DNA from 4 places in the Planococcus sp. BI3 genome. Region 2 is predicted to be linked to each of the others. Evidence: riboswitches for the same ligand, from Rfam matches in the RefSeq annotation. Region 2 holds a riboswitch; each other region holds the start of a gene.
What was found. Region 2 has a riboswitch for S-adenosylmethionine ahead of metK (methionine adenosyltransferase). Riboswitches for the same ligand answer to the same signal wherever they lie in the genome.
Positions count from the first base shown of each region.

Region 1: another riboswitch for S-adenosylmethionine. It lies ahead of AC1MEO_RS16690 (O-acetylhomoserine aminocarboxypropyltransferase/cysteine synthase family protein); the one in region 2 lies ahead of metK (methionine adenosyltransferase).
Region 3: another riboswitch for S-adenosylmethionine. It lies ahead of mtnW (2,3-diketo-5-methylthiopentyl-1-phosphate enolase); the one in region 2 lies ahead of metK (methionine adenosyltransferase).
Region 4: another riboswitch for S-adenosylmethionine. It lies ahead of AC1MEO_RS10090 (bifunctional homocysteine S-methyltransferase/methylenetetrahydrofolate reductase); the one in region 2 lies ahead of metK (methionine adenosyltransferase).

Region 1 is NZ_CM155266.1:3,327,925-3,332,138, reverse strand. Features, by position in the region: gene metX (homoserine O-acetyltransferase MetX) at 1-661, opposite strand, end outside; gene AC1MEO_RS16690 (O-acetylhomoserine aminocarboxypropyltransferase/cysteine synthase family protein) at 674-1,966, opposite strand; SAM riboswitch class I at 2,066-2,182, opposite strand; gene AC1MEO_RS16685 (glycerol-3-phosphate acyltransferase) at 2,315-2,956, shown strand; SAM riboswitch class I at 3,081-3,196, shown strand; gene AC1MEO_RS16680 (methionine ABC transporter ATP-binding protein) at 3,336-4,214, shown strand, end outside.
Region 2 is NZ_CM155266.1:1,288,848-1,293,061, reverse strand. Features, by position in the region: gene pckA (phosphoenolpyruvate carboxykinase (ATP)) at 1-1,567, opposite strand, end outside; SAM riboswitch class I at 1,894-2,006, shown strand; gene metK (methionine adenosyltransferase) at 2,209-3,417, shown strand; gene AC1MEO_RS06480 (iron-containing alcohol dehydrogenase) at 3,471-4,214, opposite strand, start outside.
Region 3 is NZ_CM155266.1:2,759,420-2,763,633, forward strand. Features, by position in the region: gene AC1MEO_RS13855 (1,2-dihydroxy-3-keto-5-methylthiopentene dioxygenase) at 1-22, opposite strand, end outside; gene AC1MEO_RS13860 (methylthioribulose 1-phosphate dehydratase) at 38-652, opposite strand; gene AC1MEO_RS13865 (2-hydroxy-3-keto-5-methylthiopentenyl-1-phosphate phosphatase) at 649-1,314, opposite strand; gene mtnW (2,3-diketo-5-methylthiopentyl-1-phosphate enolase) at 1,320-2,534, opposite strand; SAM riboswitch class I at 2,611-2,720, opposite strand; SAM riboswitch class I at 2,930-3,083, shown strand; gene mtnK (S-methyl-5-thioribose kinase) at 3,161-4,214, shown strand, end outside.
Region 4 is NZ_CM155266.1:2,027,318-2,031,531, reverse strand. Features, by position in the region: gene AC1MEO_RS10095 (DEAD/DEAH box helicase) at 1-1,923, shown strand, start outside; SAM riboswitch class I at 2,129-2,233, shown strand; gene AC1MEO_RS10090 (bifunctional homocysteine S-methyltransferase/methylenetetrahydrofolate reductase) at 2,305-4,164, shown strand; gene metH (methionine synthase) at 4,145-4,214, shown strand, end outside.

The DNA of each region.
Region 1 (4,214 bases), 1.9 Mb from region 2:
CAAAACGCTGATTGAACATATTGCCGCTGCGATAAGTGACCATACCAGCCATTCTGGCTACTTCAAACCCTTTTAAAAGAGACGCATTTTCATAATTTCCACTGTTGAAATCTTTATCATTTTCAATTGCCAAAATGCCGATATGGTTAAAAGCCACGCCATAATCACTGTAATACGGCGTCACGGCTAACGGAAGAATTGCATCGACAAATTCCGGATACAATTTACCCCATTCCAAAGTTTTCATCCCTCCTAAGGAGCCGCCAATTACTCCGGAAAGATGGTTGATGCCCAGCTTTTTTAATGCATAATATTCCGCCCGCACCATATCACCTATCGTCAGGGTTGGGAAATCAGCACGATAAGGAGCACCGGTTGCCGGGTTTATCGATAAAGGGCCGGTCGATCCATGGCACCCTCCCAGGACATTGAAGGTAATCACTTGAAAAACAGATGTATCCACCGGCTTGCCTGGTCCGATTAATCCTGCCCACCACCCCGGATCTCCTTCTGTGCCAACTGCATATTGATCTCCTGTCAATGCATGGCACACAAGGACAGCAGGAGCTTTTTCATCTCCATGACGTTCGTATGCAAGTTCTACATTGTCTAAAGTCTTAGTTGAATCCAGGGTTAACGAGCCAATGGATACTGTCTTCATGAAAATCCCTCCTTATGCCTTTTCCAGTACTGCTGCCTTTATCGCCTGTTCCAAGTCAGCAATTAAATCTTCTGTGTTTTCCAGCCCGACAGACAACCGGATCAACTCTTCCGTTACTCCAGATGCTTTCAGCTCTTCTTCGTTCAATTGCTGATGCGTGGTGGATGCCGGATGGATAATCAGCGATTTGGCGTCTCCCACATTGGCAACGTGCGACCAAAGGTTGACACTGTCGATCACTTTGCGGCCAGCTTCCCGCCCGCCTTTTATGCCAAAGTTGACAATCGAACCATAACCGCCATTCTTCAAGTATTTCTTAGCCAATTGATGTGAAGGATGATCCTCAAAGCCTAAGAAATTGACCCACTCGATTTGTGGATGCTGTTTTAGATAATCAGCAATAATCTGAGCGTTGCTGCTGTGTTTCGGAATGCGGAGATGCAAAGTCTCCAGACCCTGCAGCAAAGCATGAGCACTATCCGGACTCAATGAAGGGCCAAAATCCCGCAGCAGCTGCACACGCAGTTTTGTCGCAAACGCCGCATCCGGTACATCAATGCCATAACGCAGACCATGATAGCTCTCATCAGGCTGTGTATAATTCGGAAAACGTGGATTGTCCCAATTGAATTTCCCGGCATCCACTGCTACGCCGCCGATCGTCGTGCCATGGCCGCCAATCCACTTCGTAGCAGAATGAATGACCACATCCGCACCAAATTCTATCGGGTTGCTGCCGTATGGAGAAGCGAAGGTGTTGTCGATCAATAATGGAATTCCATTTTCATGGGCAATTGCTGCCACTTTTTCTACATCAAAGACATTCAGGCTTGGATTGCCGATAATTTCCCCGAAAAAGACCTTCGTTTTATCTGTGATTGCCGATTTGAAATTTTCCGGATCGGTAGCATCGACGAATTTTGTCGTGATGCCATAACGCGGCAAAGTATTCGCAAACAAATTGTACGTGCCCCCGTAAAGGCTGCTGTCTGCCACTATTTCGTCTCCGGCTTCAGCAATGTTCATAATTGAAAATGCAATGGCCGCCATTCCGGAAGATAAAGCAACTGCAGCAGTGCCGCCTTCCAATAATGCTACCCGTTGTTCAAATACATCGACAGTCGGATTCATGATGCGCGAGTAGATATTGCCAGTATCCTTGAGGCCAAAGAGATCTTGTGCATGCTGTGTATCTTTAAAAACATAGGAAGTTGTTTTATAAACAGGCACCCCTCTTGATCCAGTTGTTGGATCGGGCTGTTGTCCGCCATGCAATAATAAAGTTTCCGGTTTTAAGTTTGTCATTTTCCATTCCCCCTGAGTTTTATTGATAGATATTGTCGAAGAGGACAGCAAAAAGCCCCCTTCGCTTAAGAAGAGGGCCGTAAATTACGGAGTTTCCTCCTCTCATCTGTCAGAACCTTTCGTTCGGTTCTGTAGGAATTAGCACCTTTCCAGACAAAATCGTCTGTTGGTTGCCGGGCATCACAGGGCCTATCCCTCCGCCACTCTTGATAAGAGTATTTGATTTAGTTTTTCATCTTGTTGAGAAGTATAAAAACTTTGTCGCTTTTTGTCAAGTGGATTAGTCAAAAAATTTTGAAACCTTGTGCTGCTTCAAACGTTATCTTTTAATGTAGAGGAGGAGTCGGTATGTTTATCTGGATTTTGCTATTATTTATTATCTGCTATGTAATCGGCTGCTTTCATGGATCTCTCGCAGCTCAGGTTTTATCAGGGGTCAACGTCAAAAAGGAAGGTGTAAAAAATTCCGGCGCTTCCAATGCCGCCATCGTATTGGGCTGGAAATATGGGGTGCTTGTCGCTTTCATCGATATTTCCAAAGGATTTGCAGCTGTTGCAGGCTTGCGGCTTCTGCTGGATTCCAGCAGCCTTTCTCCCGAAATGTTCTGGACTTTGTTGTTCATCGCAGGTGCCGGCGTAATTTTTGGCCATAACTTCCCGTTCTATATGAATTTCAGCGGCGGCAAAGGGACCGCTTCGGTAATCGGCGTCATGCTGGCCCTCGATTGGAAGCTTGGACTGGTTGGACTGCTCTTGCTCATCGGCGTTTCACTGGCCACCGATTATTTGGTCATTGGCGTACTGGTCCTTTACGCGGTTTATTTCATCATTGCTTTCGGACCTGCTGTTGGGCCGTGGCCATTGCTGACAGCCCTGGCCTTATTCGCGATGGCGGTATGGAAGCATAGCGAAAACATTATTCGAATAAAGAATGGAAGCGAGAGCAAAGTATCCTCCATCTTCAAGAAGAAGCCTTCAAATCCTGTCTAATAGAGGATTTAAACTAATTATTGCTTTCATTTAAAAGATTGTGAAATAAATATCATAATTCCTCTTGACTTTTTTGTTATTTCACCATAAAGTAAGAACCACGAATCGAATAGCATACATCACTTTCTTATCAAGAGAAACCGAGGGACAGGCCCTGAGACGTTTCGGCAGCAGATTTGTTTAACCGCAAAAACTGTGCCAACTCCTGCAAATGCCGTTTGTGCATTTGGAAGATGAGAATTAGATGGTTTCAACAGGAGCCTTCTTTTTTCTTATGGATAAGAAAAAAGGGGGCTCTTTTTTGTCCATTATCTCAGGGAGAATGTGAGACACCATCGATTTGATAAGATCCATTACAGCATGAGGAGGTTCAATCACCATGATTCAATTCGAAGGCGTCGCCAAAACTTATCAATCAGGAAAACAGGAAATCTATGCCTTGAACGGCATTGACCTGACCGTCGAAACCGGCGAAATCTACGGGGTCATTGGCTTTAGCGGAGCCGGAAAAAGTTCACTGATCCGCACCGTGAATCTGCTCGAACGGCCTTCTGCAGGACGCGTGTTGATTCAGGGAAAAGACATTTCTACTTTATCCAGCAAAGAGATCCGCACCATCCGAAAAGATATCGGCATGATTTTCCAGCATTTCAACTTGCTGAATTCAAAAACCGTTTACCATAATGTGGCGATGCCGCTCTTGCTCGCGAAGACACCAAAAGCAGATATTGAAAAACAGGTAACCGACTTGCTGGACTTTGTCGGCCTGGCAGACCAGGCGCAAAAATATCCAGATCAACTGTCAGGCGGACAGAAACAACGGATCGGCATTGCCCGGGCGCTCGCGACTAATCCATCTGTTCTGTTGTGTGATGAAGCGACTTCGGCACTTGATCCGCAAACGACTAAATCGATTTTGGACCTGCTTCGCAAAATCAATAAGGAATACAACATCACGATTTTGCTCATCACTCATGAAATGGGCGTCATCCGGGAAATCTGCGACAAGGTGGCCGTTCTTGAAGCGGGGAAAGTCATCGAGCAAGGCAGCGTTTTCGATATTTTCTCGAACCCACAGCAACCAACCACCAAACGGTTTGTCCGCTCCGTCATGAATGACGAACTACCAGATTCGCTGCTGGCACAAATTCAGGCTGCCGAAAGCGATAATGCCATCTACCGCCTCCAGTTTACCGGCAGCTCCGTCGGCAAACCGTTCATGTCCCGTGTATCACGTGATTTCAAAGTTGATTTGAAT
Region 2 (4,214 bases):
GTGTCGTGATTTCAGGAGAAACGGTACCGAACTTCTGGAAGTTTTTCTGGAATGCCTGTGCCAATGCCAATGCTTTTTGATCGTAAGCTTCTTTGTCAGCCCATGCATTGCGCGGGTTCAACACTTCTGTTGGAACGCCTGGTACTTCTACAGGAATCTCAAGGCCGAAGAATGATTCTTTTTCAGTCGGGACATTGTTCAATTCGCCTTTGATGGCAGCGCGAACCATTGTCCGTGTGTAAGAAAGCTTCATGCGGCTTCCGACTCCGTATACGCCGCCAGTCCAGCCGGTATTGACAAGGAACACCTGAACGCCGTGCTCATCAATTTTTTTGCCGAGCATTTCAGCATAGACTGTTGCGTGCAATGGAAGGAACGGTGAACCGAAGCACGTTGAGAACGTTGCTTCAGGAGATGTGATGCCGCGTTCCGTACCAGCCAATTTCGATGTGTAGCCACTTAGGAAATGGTACATTGCCTGCTCTTTCGTCAACTTGCTGATTGGAGGCAGAACGCCGAAAGCATCTGCTGTCAGGAAGACGATTGTTTTCGGATGACCTGCTACAGAAGGGTCTACAATATTATCAATTGCCTGCATCGGGTACGCAGCACGTGTGTTTTCAGTCAGTGAATCATCGTCATAATTCGGGATGCGTGTATCAGGATCCACTACGACGTTTTCAAGAACAGAACCGAAACGGATTGCGTCATAGATCTGTGGTTCGTTTTCACGGGATAGATTGATGGTTTTTGCATAGCAGCCGCCTTCGATATTAAAGACGCCGTTATCAGACCAGCCGTGCTCGTCATCACCGACCAGTTTACGGTCACCATCAGCCGACAAGGTCGTTTTGCCCGTACCGGACAAGCCGAAGAACAAGGTAACATCGCCATCTTGTCCAACATTAGCTGAACAGTGCATCGGAAGGATGCCTTTTTCAGGCAACAGGTAGTTCATGATCGAGAAGATGGATTTCTTCATCTCGCCGGCATATTCAGTTCCGCCGATCAAAATGATGCGTTTTTCCATTGACACGATGATGAATGTTTCAGAAGCGGTGCCATCAACAGCAGGATCTGCCTTGAATGTAGGGGCATAGACCACAGTGAATTGAGCTTCATGCACTTTCAATTCTTCAGCCGATGGGCGGATGAACAATTGGTGGGCAAACAGGTTATGCCACGCGTATTCAGTGATTGTTTGGATTGGCACACGTGATTCGTGGTCAGCTCCGGCAAATCCTTTGAAAACGTAAAGTGCATCTTTGTCTTTTAGGTGCTTGATAACTTTAGCGTATAGTTTTTCAAAAACTTCGCTTGAAATTGGACGGTTCACATTGCCCCAGTCGACTTTGTTTTTAGAACTTTCTTCTTCCACAATGTATTTGTCTTTCGGTGAGCGGCCAGTGTATTTCCCTGTCTCCGCTGCTACAGCGCCTTCCCGTGTCAGTACCGCTTCACCGCGGGATGTTGCTGCTTCCACTAATTGTGGCACTGATAATTGAACATGTACATTTTGGCCAGTTAAAAGGTCCTTCAAATCGTTTGCAAAGTTCACTGAAGTCATATATATGTACCTTCCTTTTCTATTATTCCCATAGCGATGGGGAGGATGTATATTCGTTCATTAGTATAACACATTAGGTTGATTAGTCTATACTAATCCCTTGCAGAAATGAAAAAATTAAAAACGGGTTTTTTAGATCAGGTGGAAATCTAAGGGGTTGTGCGTAATAAAAGCTGGGCTGGAAGCCTCTATCCGCCAATCTGTTTCATCCCCATCCAATAGTTTTAACGGGTGAATTTCTTTATTTAATTCAATTGAATACTTTTATTTGCCAAAAATGTTGACAACTCCGTGCTATTTCCGTATGATGAAAAATTGAACGGATACTCTTATTCCGAGCTGGTGGAGGGGACAGGCCCTATGAAACCCGGCAACCTGCTGCGACCGCAGTGATGGTGCCAAACCTGAAACAAGGCTCACAGGCCTTGGATGATAAGAGTGAAAGGTGCTTATGATGATTCTCCTTTCCTCATGGTGAATGAGTGAAGGGATTTTTTTATGGAATGCCCTTAATCCTCGTGTGAAAGGCCACAAACGGCTTAAAGTTCAATCCGGATTTTGTCTGGAACGGACTTGACATGGGAAACGAGTACCGTATCAATTTCGAGAGCAATCTCGCAGGATATAAGGAGGAACATTTTTTGAAAAACCGTCGATTATTTACATCAGAATCAGTAACAGAAGGACATCCGGATAAAATCTGTGACCAAATCTCAGATGCTATATTGGATGCAATCTTAACCGAGGATCCAAACGCGCGTGTCGCGTGCGAAACGACTGTAACTACAGGATTGGTTCTGGTAGCAGGAGAAATCACTACTTCCACTTATGTGGATATCCCGAAAGTTGTTAGACAAACGATAAAAGAAATTGGATATACACGAGCTAAATACGGCTTCGACTCAGAAACTAGTGCGGTCCTTACAGCGATCGATGAGCAATCACCAGATATCGCTGCAGGAGTCAACGTGGCACTTGAAGCACGCGAAGGCAAAATGACAGATAAAGAATTGGATGAAATCGGAGCAGGCGACCAAGGGTTGATGTTCGGATATGCCAACAACGAAACAGAAGAATTAATGCCATTGCCGATTTCACTGGCACATAAATTGGCGCGCCGCTTGGCTGAAGTACGCAAGGAAGAAATTCTTCCCTATTTGCGTCCGGATGGCAAAACGCAGGTGACAGTTGAATATGATGAAAACAATAAACCACTTCGCGTGGATACGATTGTCATCTCTACTCAGCATCACCCGGAAGTAACGCTTGAGCAGATTCAACGCAATATCAAAGAATACGTCATTAAAGAAGTTGTTCCGGCAAAATGGATCGATGAAGACACGAAATACTTCATCAACCCAACTGGGCGTTTCGTAATTGGTGGACCTCAGGGAGATGCAGGCTTGACTGGCCGCAAAATCATCGTGGATACCTACGGTGGCTATGCTCGCCATGGTGGTGGAGCATTTTCCGGTAAAGATGCAACAAAAGTTGACCGTTCAGCAGCCTATGCTGCACGCTATGTAGCGAAAAACATTGTAGCAGCTGGCCTTGCAGATAAATGTGAAGTGCAATTGGCGTATGCAATCGGTGTGGCACATCCCGTGTCCATCGCTTTCGATACATTCGGCACCGGTACAGTGGATGAAGACAAATTAGACGATTTGGTTCGCGCGAATTTTGATTTGCGTCCTGCCGGAATCATCAAAATGCTTGATCTTCGCCGCCCGATCTACAAGCAGACTGCAGCCTACGGACATTTTGGCCGTACGGATGTCGATCTTCCTTGGGAACGCACCGACAAAGCAGCAATCCTGAAAGAACAAGCTGGCGTAGAAGCGGGCATCTAAAACTGAAAAGCAAAAAAGGACGGCCAGGCAGCGATGCCCGGCCGTCCTTTTTTTTATGAAGTGGAGCTTGTCTGCAGTTTATCAACGCGTTTTCCGATGGCTTCAATCAATTCAGCCGGGAGTGGAAAATTCATGGCTGCAGGATCTGACTGGACTGCGGCGATGATAGTCGGCAATGAATCCTCGGGAATATCAAATTTCGAGAAATCTTTCGGCAAACCGACTTGCTCTTGCATATTGCGGATTTTCTCCACCACTTCTTCAAGTAAAGTTTGTGGAGATTTATTGCGGATATCCAGATTCAAGGCTTGTGCCAGTCCTTCGATTTTTGGCAGGTACAACGCCGGAATCATTTCGATGACGTGGGGCAGGAAAACCGCATTCGCAAGGCCATGCGGTATCCGGTAAAGCGCCCCGTAAGCATGTGCCAGATTGTGGACCGGAATGGCGTTCAGCGCGAAGCTGAAGGCAGTGATGCCCATGGTGCTGGCTTGCAGCATCTCCATACGGGCTTTGACATTGCTGCCATTTTGTACGGCTTCCACGATGTTTTTTTCGAACATCCGGATGGTCTGAAGCGCATAGGCATCGGTAAAGCCGGTTGCTGTAGGCGACATCAAAGCTTCGATGGCGTGGGTCAATGCGTCGAAGCCGGTAAAAGCTGTGATGAACGGCGGCAACCCAAGGGTCAAGTCCGGATCCAGAACGGCCATATTGGCACTGATGAAAGGGTGGATGATATTCGTTTTGACTCTTTTTTCTTCATTATAGATGACGGCAATCGGCGAGACTTCTGA
Region 3 (4,214 bases), 1.5 Mb from region 2:
CTTGAATTTTAATGATAGCCATTAGAATCTTCCTTTCTTATTTTAAATGCAGTTGCAACGCCAATTGGTATTGAAATAAAAACTCACAGGCTTCAAGCAATTTCTTCGCTTCAAAGCCGTCTTTTCCCCAGACGGTGATGCCGTGGTTTCGGATCAGCACCGCACCTTTGTCGGCGGCGATAAAAGGCTCGAATGCTTTGGCGAGCGTTGGGATATCGGCGTGATTGGGGATGATGGGAATGGTCAGTACCGCATCTTCTTCCCACAAACCGAATGCTTTGATCAATTCCTGTCCTTGGAAATCGATTTTTCCGGCATCGCCGTATAACTCGGAAATGACATTATTGGCGACCGTATGGACGTGGAGGCTGCAGCCGGCCGCCGTCTTTCCATAGATTGCGCAATGCAATAAGGTTTCAGCAGATGGTTTCAAATGTGTTTCTGCAGCCGGCTGGCCGTTGGCATCGACAAGCAAAAAGTCTTCATCGGTCCGTTTCTTTTTGTCTTTGCCGCTGGCGGTGACCAAGAATTCGAGCGGTTGGTCCGCGACCTTGATGGCGAGATTTCCGCTGGTTCCCATAAACCAGTCGCGAGACGCCAGTTCATCTTTGACATCCGCCAGTTCCAGCCATTTTTCCCGCAATGCAGTCATGACTTCACTCCTATATAGTCATCGACAATCGCAATGACTTCGTTGAAAGTTTCAAATGGTTCGTAAGCGATGCCAGCCTCTTGGCATTTCTCCGCCAATAAATCCCTGGCGATGACGAAATCGGCTTTTTTGGCTGCTTCCCAATCACTGATGGAATCCCCGATGACGATGCTTTTCGTGCCGGTATCCAAAATTTCCCGGATGACGGATGGCTTACAGCATCCACAGCCCTGGCTGCTGCATTTTTCATCGCAGCCATGCGGGAATTCCAGTTTGATGAGGTCTCCTGAAAAGTCGGCACCGTTGCAATAGATGCCGTCAAGAGGTCCGAAAGGTTCAAGGAGCGGATAGACGAAAAAGTCGATTCCACCGCTGACAATGTATAAAGGCAGTTCCTGTTTTCTCGTATAAGCGACAAAGTCACTGAAACCTTCCCGTATTTCCGCCTGTTCCAAAACATATGAAATGATTTCGTCTTTTGCCGAAACAGGGAGCAGGGAAAACATGTTCGCTACACCCTCACGTATCGAGATGGATTGGTCGAGGATTTGGTCTTTGACTGGTTCCCAGCCCGGCGGATCAAATTTCTTCATGATGGCGATGATATTATCGTTGGCGGTAATCGTACCGTCAAAATCGCAAAAAATAATCGGTTTGTTCAATCTCTTCACCCCCATAACTCAAGTGCAGTTTGTAATTCTTTATGCTGTTTGCCGGCATCCTGCAGGGTTTCTCCTTGCAGCACCGCATCTATTGCCTGTCTGAAGGCACGGCCGCCCCCAGCTGCACCAGCCGGATGTCCGTGAATTCCACCGCCGGCATTAATGACACTATCTATCTCGTAATCTGCCAGCAGTAAAGGCACAAGCCCCGGATGGATGCCGGCAGAAGGCACTGGGAAGCTTCGTTTCAATGGGCTGTCCCTAATCAGTTCCTTGCCGAGTGCAAGAGCAGCTGTTTTTTCCAATGCAACACTGCCGTAAGGAGAAGGGAACAGGGAGAAATCTGCACCGGCATAGCGGACCAGCTTTCCGAGTGCGAGCGGCGCAGCAAGCCCGTAAAACGGGGATGAAGTGAAAGCGCCACTGAATGCCGGATGCGCCATCAGCGGCAAACCGATTTCATCATCTTCCGCCAATTCCTGCAGCACATCGAGCCCGTATGCGTGGACGTTGAACAATAAGGCATCCGCTCCAAGCTCGCGTGCTTTTCGTGCCTTACCTCTCAGGTCGGAAGTTCTGCCCGACAGGTTCACTGCATAATATGTGCGATGGCCCGTTTCCTCATAGACATTCTCCAGCACCCGTTTCCCTGTGATGATGCGGCTTTCGAATGGAGTCAGCGGATTTTCAAATAAAATTTCGTCGTCTTTAACGAGGTCTACGCCGCCTAATGCCTGTTCGCGCAATTGAGCGGATAAAAAATCCATGTCGCGGCCGATGACGCCTTTGAATATGCTCATCAGAAGCGGCCTTCCAGCTACGCCGAGTGTATTGCGGATTTCTTCTATGCCGAAGCGCGGACCGGGAAAGTGGCTGAGCAGGTCATGGCTGAAATCCAAATCCAATAGCTTCACTTCGCCATCCAGAGATAGTTTGCCGAAAACCGTAGTCAGGATGGCAGGCAAGTCGGCTGAGAAATTGATGCTCGGGTAGGCAATTTCGAGTTCTGCTTTTATCAGCTCCGGCTTCAATGGATGGCTGTCTTCCGCGAATTCTACGATGGAGACAACATGCCCCTTATGGTGTTTCAATTGTGCCTGATCAAGCAGCGGCAAATCTGTCCAAGAGCCGATCGTCAAGCCCAAAGCGATGCCTTCCGCCTTTTCCCCGAAGGAACCGGGCTTTCCATACACTTGATAAGTAGCAGTCAATAAGCTCATCTATTCCACACTCCCATGCAATTTTTAAAAAATAAAAAACCTCTTCAAATAAGAAGAGGTTAAGGGCGTTAACAACTTCTTATTTCTCAGCCATCGGTTCTGGCTGCAAGAATTAGCACCGTGTCCATCATTGGACCGGTTGCCGGGTATCATAGGGCTTGTCCCTCCACCTGCTCTGAATAAGAAAGATATGAAATTGGGTGAAACAGTTTTATAGGTTCAATCCAAAATAATAATTCGATTTAATAGAGTAAAGTAATTCTGATTATTTCATGTGTGCAGAAATCTGTCAACACTGTTATTGCAAAATTGTTTTTATTGGGAAAATGGATTGACAGTCAATTCTGAATCGTGATAGGATTCTCTGCATAACTTAAATTGAATAACACGCAGTACTCTTATCAAGAGCTGGCAGAGGGATTTTGGCCCGATGACGCCCAGCAACCGACCGTAATACCGTTGTGAGACGGGGCGCCCAGGCGCCAGGATGAAAATCCTGCAAGGCACGGTGCTAATTCCATCAGAAATTTATTTTCTGAAAGATAAGAGGCATGGGATCTCTTATTCTGGCCTCTTTCTTTTTATGAAAGAGGCTTTTTATATTGCAGAAGAAAGGAAGATAGATGATGACTCTTACTGTTCCGACCACTTATAAGGCATTAACCGAAGAGACAGCCGTTGCTTTGGCGAAAGCTGGCCATACATTTGATCCTGCTGCCCAATTAGCTTGCCGGGAAATCGGCGATGGCAATTTGAATTATGTTTTCCAAATTGAAGACCCGAATACAGGGAAGCGGTTGATCATCAAGCAGGCACTGCCTTATGCCAAGGTCATCGGCGAAAGCTGGCCGTTGACGTTAAAGCGGGCAACAATTGAAGCAAATGTCCTCAAAAAGCATGGAGAATTTGTTCCATCCTTGGTACCGGTTGTTTACGCAACAGATGAGGAACTGGCCATTACTGTGATGGAGGATTTATCCCACTTGGAGATTGCGCGGGAGGGTTTGGTCAACGGACGGAATTTCCCGAGACTGCCCCAGGATATTGGCGAATACTTGGCACTGACTTTATTTCATACATCGGATTACGGCTTGCATCCTTTTGAAAAAAAGCGCTTGGCTGCAGAGTTTTCCAATCCTGAGTTGTGCAAAATTACAGAAGACCTCATTTTTACGGATCCGTTCTTTGACCTCGACACCAATGATTACGAACCGCAGCTCCAAGCAGCGGCAGAGGCGATTTGGAGCGATGGGAAGCTGCAGCTGGAAGTGGCGAAGTTGAAGAAGAGCTTTTTGACCGAAGCGGAAGCGCTGCTGCATGGCGATCTTCATACAGGCAGTATTTTTGCGAGCCAGACCGAAACCAAAGTGATTGATCCGGAATTTGGTTTCTACGGTCCGATCGGGTTTGATGTTGGCTTGTTCCTGGCCAACTTGATTTTCCAGTCCATCACACGCGAAGGCGAAGATCGCCAGGTAATCGTGGAGGATATCGGAAAAACATGGGAAGTTTTTGCTGCTGCATTTTCCGGGTTGTGGAAAAACCACAGCGTCGAATCGTTCAAGGAAACTGAAGGCTACCTGGAATACGTGCTTGGCAAAGTACTGGCAGATGCGGCTGGATTTGCAGGCTGTGAATTGATCCGCCGGACGATCGGCTTGGCGCATGTCAAAGATCTGG
Region 4 (4,214 bases), 740 kb from region 2:
CGCCCTCCATCCAAAGAGAACAAAAGTGATTTTCCAGAATATGAAAAGGCCTATGCAGAAAAAGCCGCCGAATTGGCATTTTTTCCGGAGACTGCCGAAAAAATGCTGGGTAAAGATGAGGGAGCTTGGGGACTGTTCTCGGGAGCGCTTGGCAAAGGAAAAAATATTTCTGATTTCAGTAAAGCGCTCATGGGATCGAAGGACGATTCGGACAGACTGATCAGCCAACTGCAGAAGACTGCCGCTGAAAGCAGCGCGAAAGACTGGCAACAGGCGGTAAAAGAATTCAAGGATCTGCATGCGTCAATTGAAGAAAAAAAGGCGAAGTTGCAAGAAGTGGCTGAGCAGTTCAACCAATTTGAAACAACTCAAAAGAGAGTGTTGGAGCTCAAAGCGAAGTTTGATGAAAACAAGCATGAAGAACTTACTGCAGCAGAAAACATTAAGCAATTGGAAATCAAACGGGAGCTGACGGAAAGTGAGTTGGCGGTTTCTCCCAATCTTCCGCTTTTCCAAAAGGTGCTCGGCAAAAAAGACGTGAAAAAAGATGAGATCAAAAAAGAGCTAGCTGAATGCCTCAATGAATTAAAAATACTGCATTCTAGACAATTCACGATTCAACAACAGCAAAAGGAATTGCAAGGGGAACAACAGCAGCTTGAAGAACGGCAGCAATCCTTTCTCAAGAAACTGGCAGATTATGATAAGCAGAGACTGGTTCTGCCAACTGCAGAATATTGGCAGAACCATACAGAAGCTTATGAAAAACGCCAGCGGGAGACAATTTGGCTGACGGATGAGCTGAATTTCGAACGCGGCTTATTGTTCTTGAAAGCAATGGAACTGCATAAGCTATTTCTGGCATTCAATAAAGAAACGGTAACCGTTGCATTGCGCCTATTGATGTCGCGGGATAAATTGAATCTGAATGATGAAGATCACGTCCGTTACCTCAAAAATATGTGGAACGTCATTCATTTGATCACACCGGTCGTGAGTACGACTTTCGCAAGCTTTTCATCGATGTATCGTGGAATAGACAAAGATTTTATTCAATACCTATTCATTGATGAAGCGGGGCAGGCGAGTCCCCAACAGGCAGCGGGTGCTTTGTGGAGATCACGAAAAGCCATAGTGGTCGGAGATCCGATTCAAATTGAGCCGGTGGTGACAATAGATCAGACGATTTTAACGGATATTCGCAAACATTATCAGTTGGAGGAAGATTTTATCGGTATTAGTGCTTCTGTTCAAAGTTTAGCAGATCGAGCAAATCCGAGAGGTACCTGGAAGATGGGCGGAGAATGGATCGGAACACCGCTATGGGTGCATCGCCGTTGCCTGGATCCGATGTTCTCGATCGCCAATGAAATCGCTTATGAAGGGAAAATGGTCTTGGCTGATGAAAGAACCGGAAAAGTTGCCTGGTATAACTGTGCAGGTAAGGCTGTGAATCGCCAATACGTCAGAGAGCAGGGAGACTTGATTGCCGAATTGATTGCCAAACACTGGTCAGCAGAAAGCAAAGAGCCTGATGTCTTTGTTATTACACCGTTCACTGCGGTTAAAGCAGGCTTGCAAGCGGCTGTCCGCAAAAAATTGCAATCATTGGCGATTGATCCCAAAAAAATCACCGACTGGACCAATAAATCCATCGGAACGGTCCATACTTTCCAAGGAAAAGAAGCAGAAATCGTTTATTTTGTAGCGGGGACAGATGCAGACAGTGACGGAGCTGCTCAATGGTCCTGCGCAAAACCCAATCTGCTCAATGTTGCAGTGACACGTGCAAAAAAAGAATTCTACATCATTGCCGACTATCAGCGCTTTTCAAAAAAGACTCATTATGAAACCATTGCGAAATATGTAGCAGTTCTGGAAGTTGAAGCTAAAGTGGAGCCAAGTGGAATCGCTCAATCCTGATGAGGCAACACTAAATCCCCGCAATTAACTTTCTTCGCAGGAGCATTGCCGGAAGTCGCTGAGCTGTTATTCGACAGCTGTTTTTAGGTCTGAATGATACATTGTGAAAAAAATCACAGAAATTTCATTGTTTTTCGACAGATTGGGTTGACCTGTTCCCTAGATACAGGTACCATATCTAGAATACTTAAAACTGAATAGTGAATTCTTATCAAGAGAAGTTGAGGGACTGGCCCGATGAAGCTTCAGCAACCAGCCGAAAGGTCAGGTGCTAAATCCAGCAGGCAAGCAATTGTCTGACAGATGAAAAGGAACGAGTTTGATATCGTAAAGCCTTCTTTTTCATGAAGGCTTTTTTTGTATATATGGGAGGTTGAGCAGATGGGTTTATTAGACGAATTAAAAAATCGGATTTTGACGGCGGACGGTGCCATGGGAACCTTGCTGTATTCGTACGGCATTGAGTATTGCAACGAGGAGTTGAATCTGCAGCGTCCGGAAGTGATCGAGAAGATCCACCAGGATTACATCAAAGCGGGAGCCGATATCATCCAGACCAACACATATGGAGCAAATGCGGCAAAACTGGCCCGTTACGGATTGGAAGAACAGGTCGCGGATATCAACAGAGCGGCTATTGGAATCGCTAAACGGGCGGCGGCACCAGGCGGGCAATTTGTGTTCGGAACCATCGGCGGAATCCGGGGAATCCGTAAAAGCGACGCCACATTGCAGGAAATCATTGCGATGGTCGACCAGCAGGCAAACCATCTGCTGTCGGGTGATCCGGACGGCCTGCTTTTGGAAACCTATTACGATTTCGAAGAGTTGGCGGCGACAGTCAAGCACCTGAAAGGGATGACTGACACGCCATTGATCGCCCAAGTGTCCATGCATGAGCCGGGCATCCTGCAAAACGGTATGTCGTTGAACGATGCCCTGCATCAACTGGAGGCGCTTGGAGCCGATATTGTCGGCGTCAACTGCCGTCTTGGCCCGCACCATACCATCCAGGCTTTTGAAGAAGTCACCTTGCCTGAAAAAGCATTTCTGTCAGCTTATCCGAACGCCAGCCTGCTGGATGTGGAAGATGGCCGGATTGTTTATGAATCGGAAGCGGATTATTTCGGACGCGCTGCTTTGCTATTGAGAGAAGAAGGCGTCCGTTTGATCGGTGGCTGCTGCGGCACAACGCCGAAGCATATTGAAGCGGTGAAAAAGCATCTCGGCAATTTGCCGCCGATCGTCCATAAGGAAGTCACCAAAAGAAAACCGATTGTCATCCGTGAAGCGGAAGTGCTGGAAGTTAAGCCGCTCCATGAAAAAGCTAAAACGGAACGGACCATCATCGTGGAGTTGGATACGCCGCGCCACCTGGATACCACCAAATTCCTGGAGGGCTCGGCCGCTTTGAATGATGCCGGGGTGGACGCCATCACGATGGCGGACAATTCGCTGGCATCGCCGCGCATCAGCAATATGGCGATGGGATCGATCCTCAAACATAAGCAAGACATTCGGGCGCTTGCCCACATCACCTGCCGCGACCGCAACCTGATTGGCCTGCAATCGCATTTGATGGGGCTCGATGCGCTCGGAATCCATGATATACTCGCCGTGACGGGCGATCCGACCAAAGTCGGTGATTTCCCGGGAGCGACCAGCGTCTATGACGTGTCGAGCATGGAATTGATCCAGCTGATCAAAAAGCTCAATGAAGGCATTTCATTTTCCGGCAAGCCTTTGCGGAAAAAAGCCAACTTCTCGGTAGCGGCGGCATTCAACCCGAATGTCCGTGTACTGGACCGGGCAGTGGCAAGACTTGATAAGAAAATTGAAAGCGGTGCGGATTATTTCATTTCGCAGCCGGTTTACACAAAAGAGAAAATCGTAGAAATCCACGAAGCGACCAAACACCTGGAAACGCCGATCTTTATTGGCGTAATGCCGTTGACCAGCATCCGCAGTGCAGAGTTCCTGCACAATGAAGTGCCGGGCATCAAGCTGTCGGAAGATGCACTGGAACGCATGCGCGCATGCGGTGAAGACAAAGAGCGCGCAACCGCAGAAGGCATCCAGATTGCGAAAGAATTGATTGATACGGCGGCGGAGCTGTTCCATGGCATCTACTTGATCACGCCATTTGTCCGTTACGATATGACCGTGGAATTGATTCATTACATCAGACAACTAGATCAACAGAAAGAGAGAGATGCCAGCCATGCCCAAACATCTTATTGAACAGCAGCTTGAAAAAAGAATATTGATCATCGACGGAGCCATGGGAACCA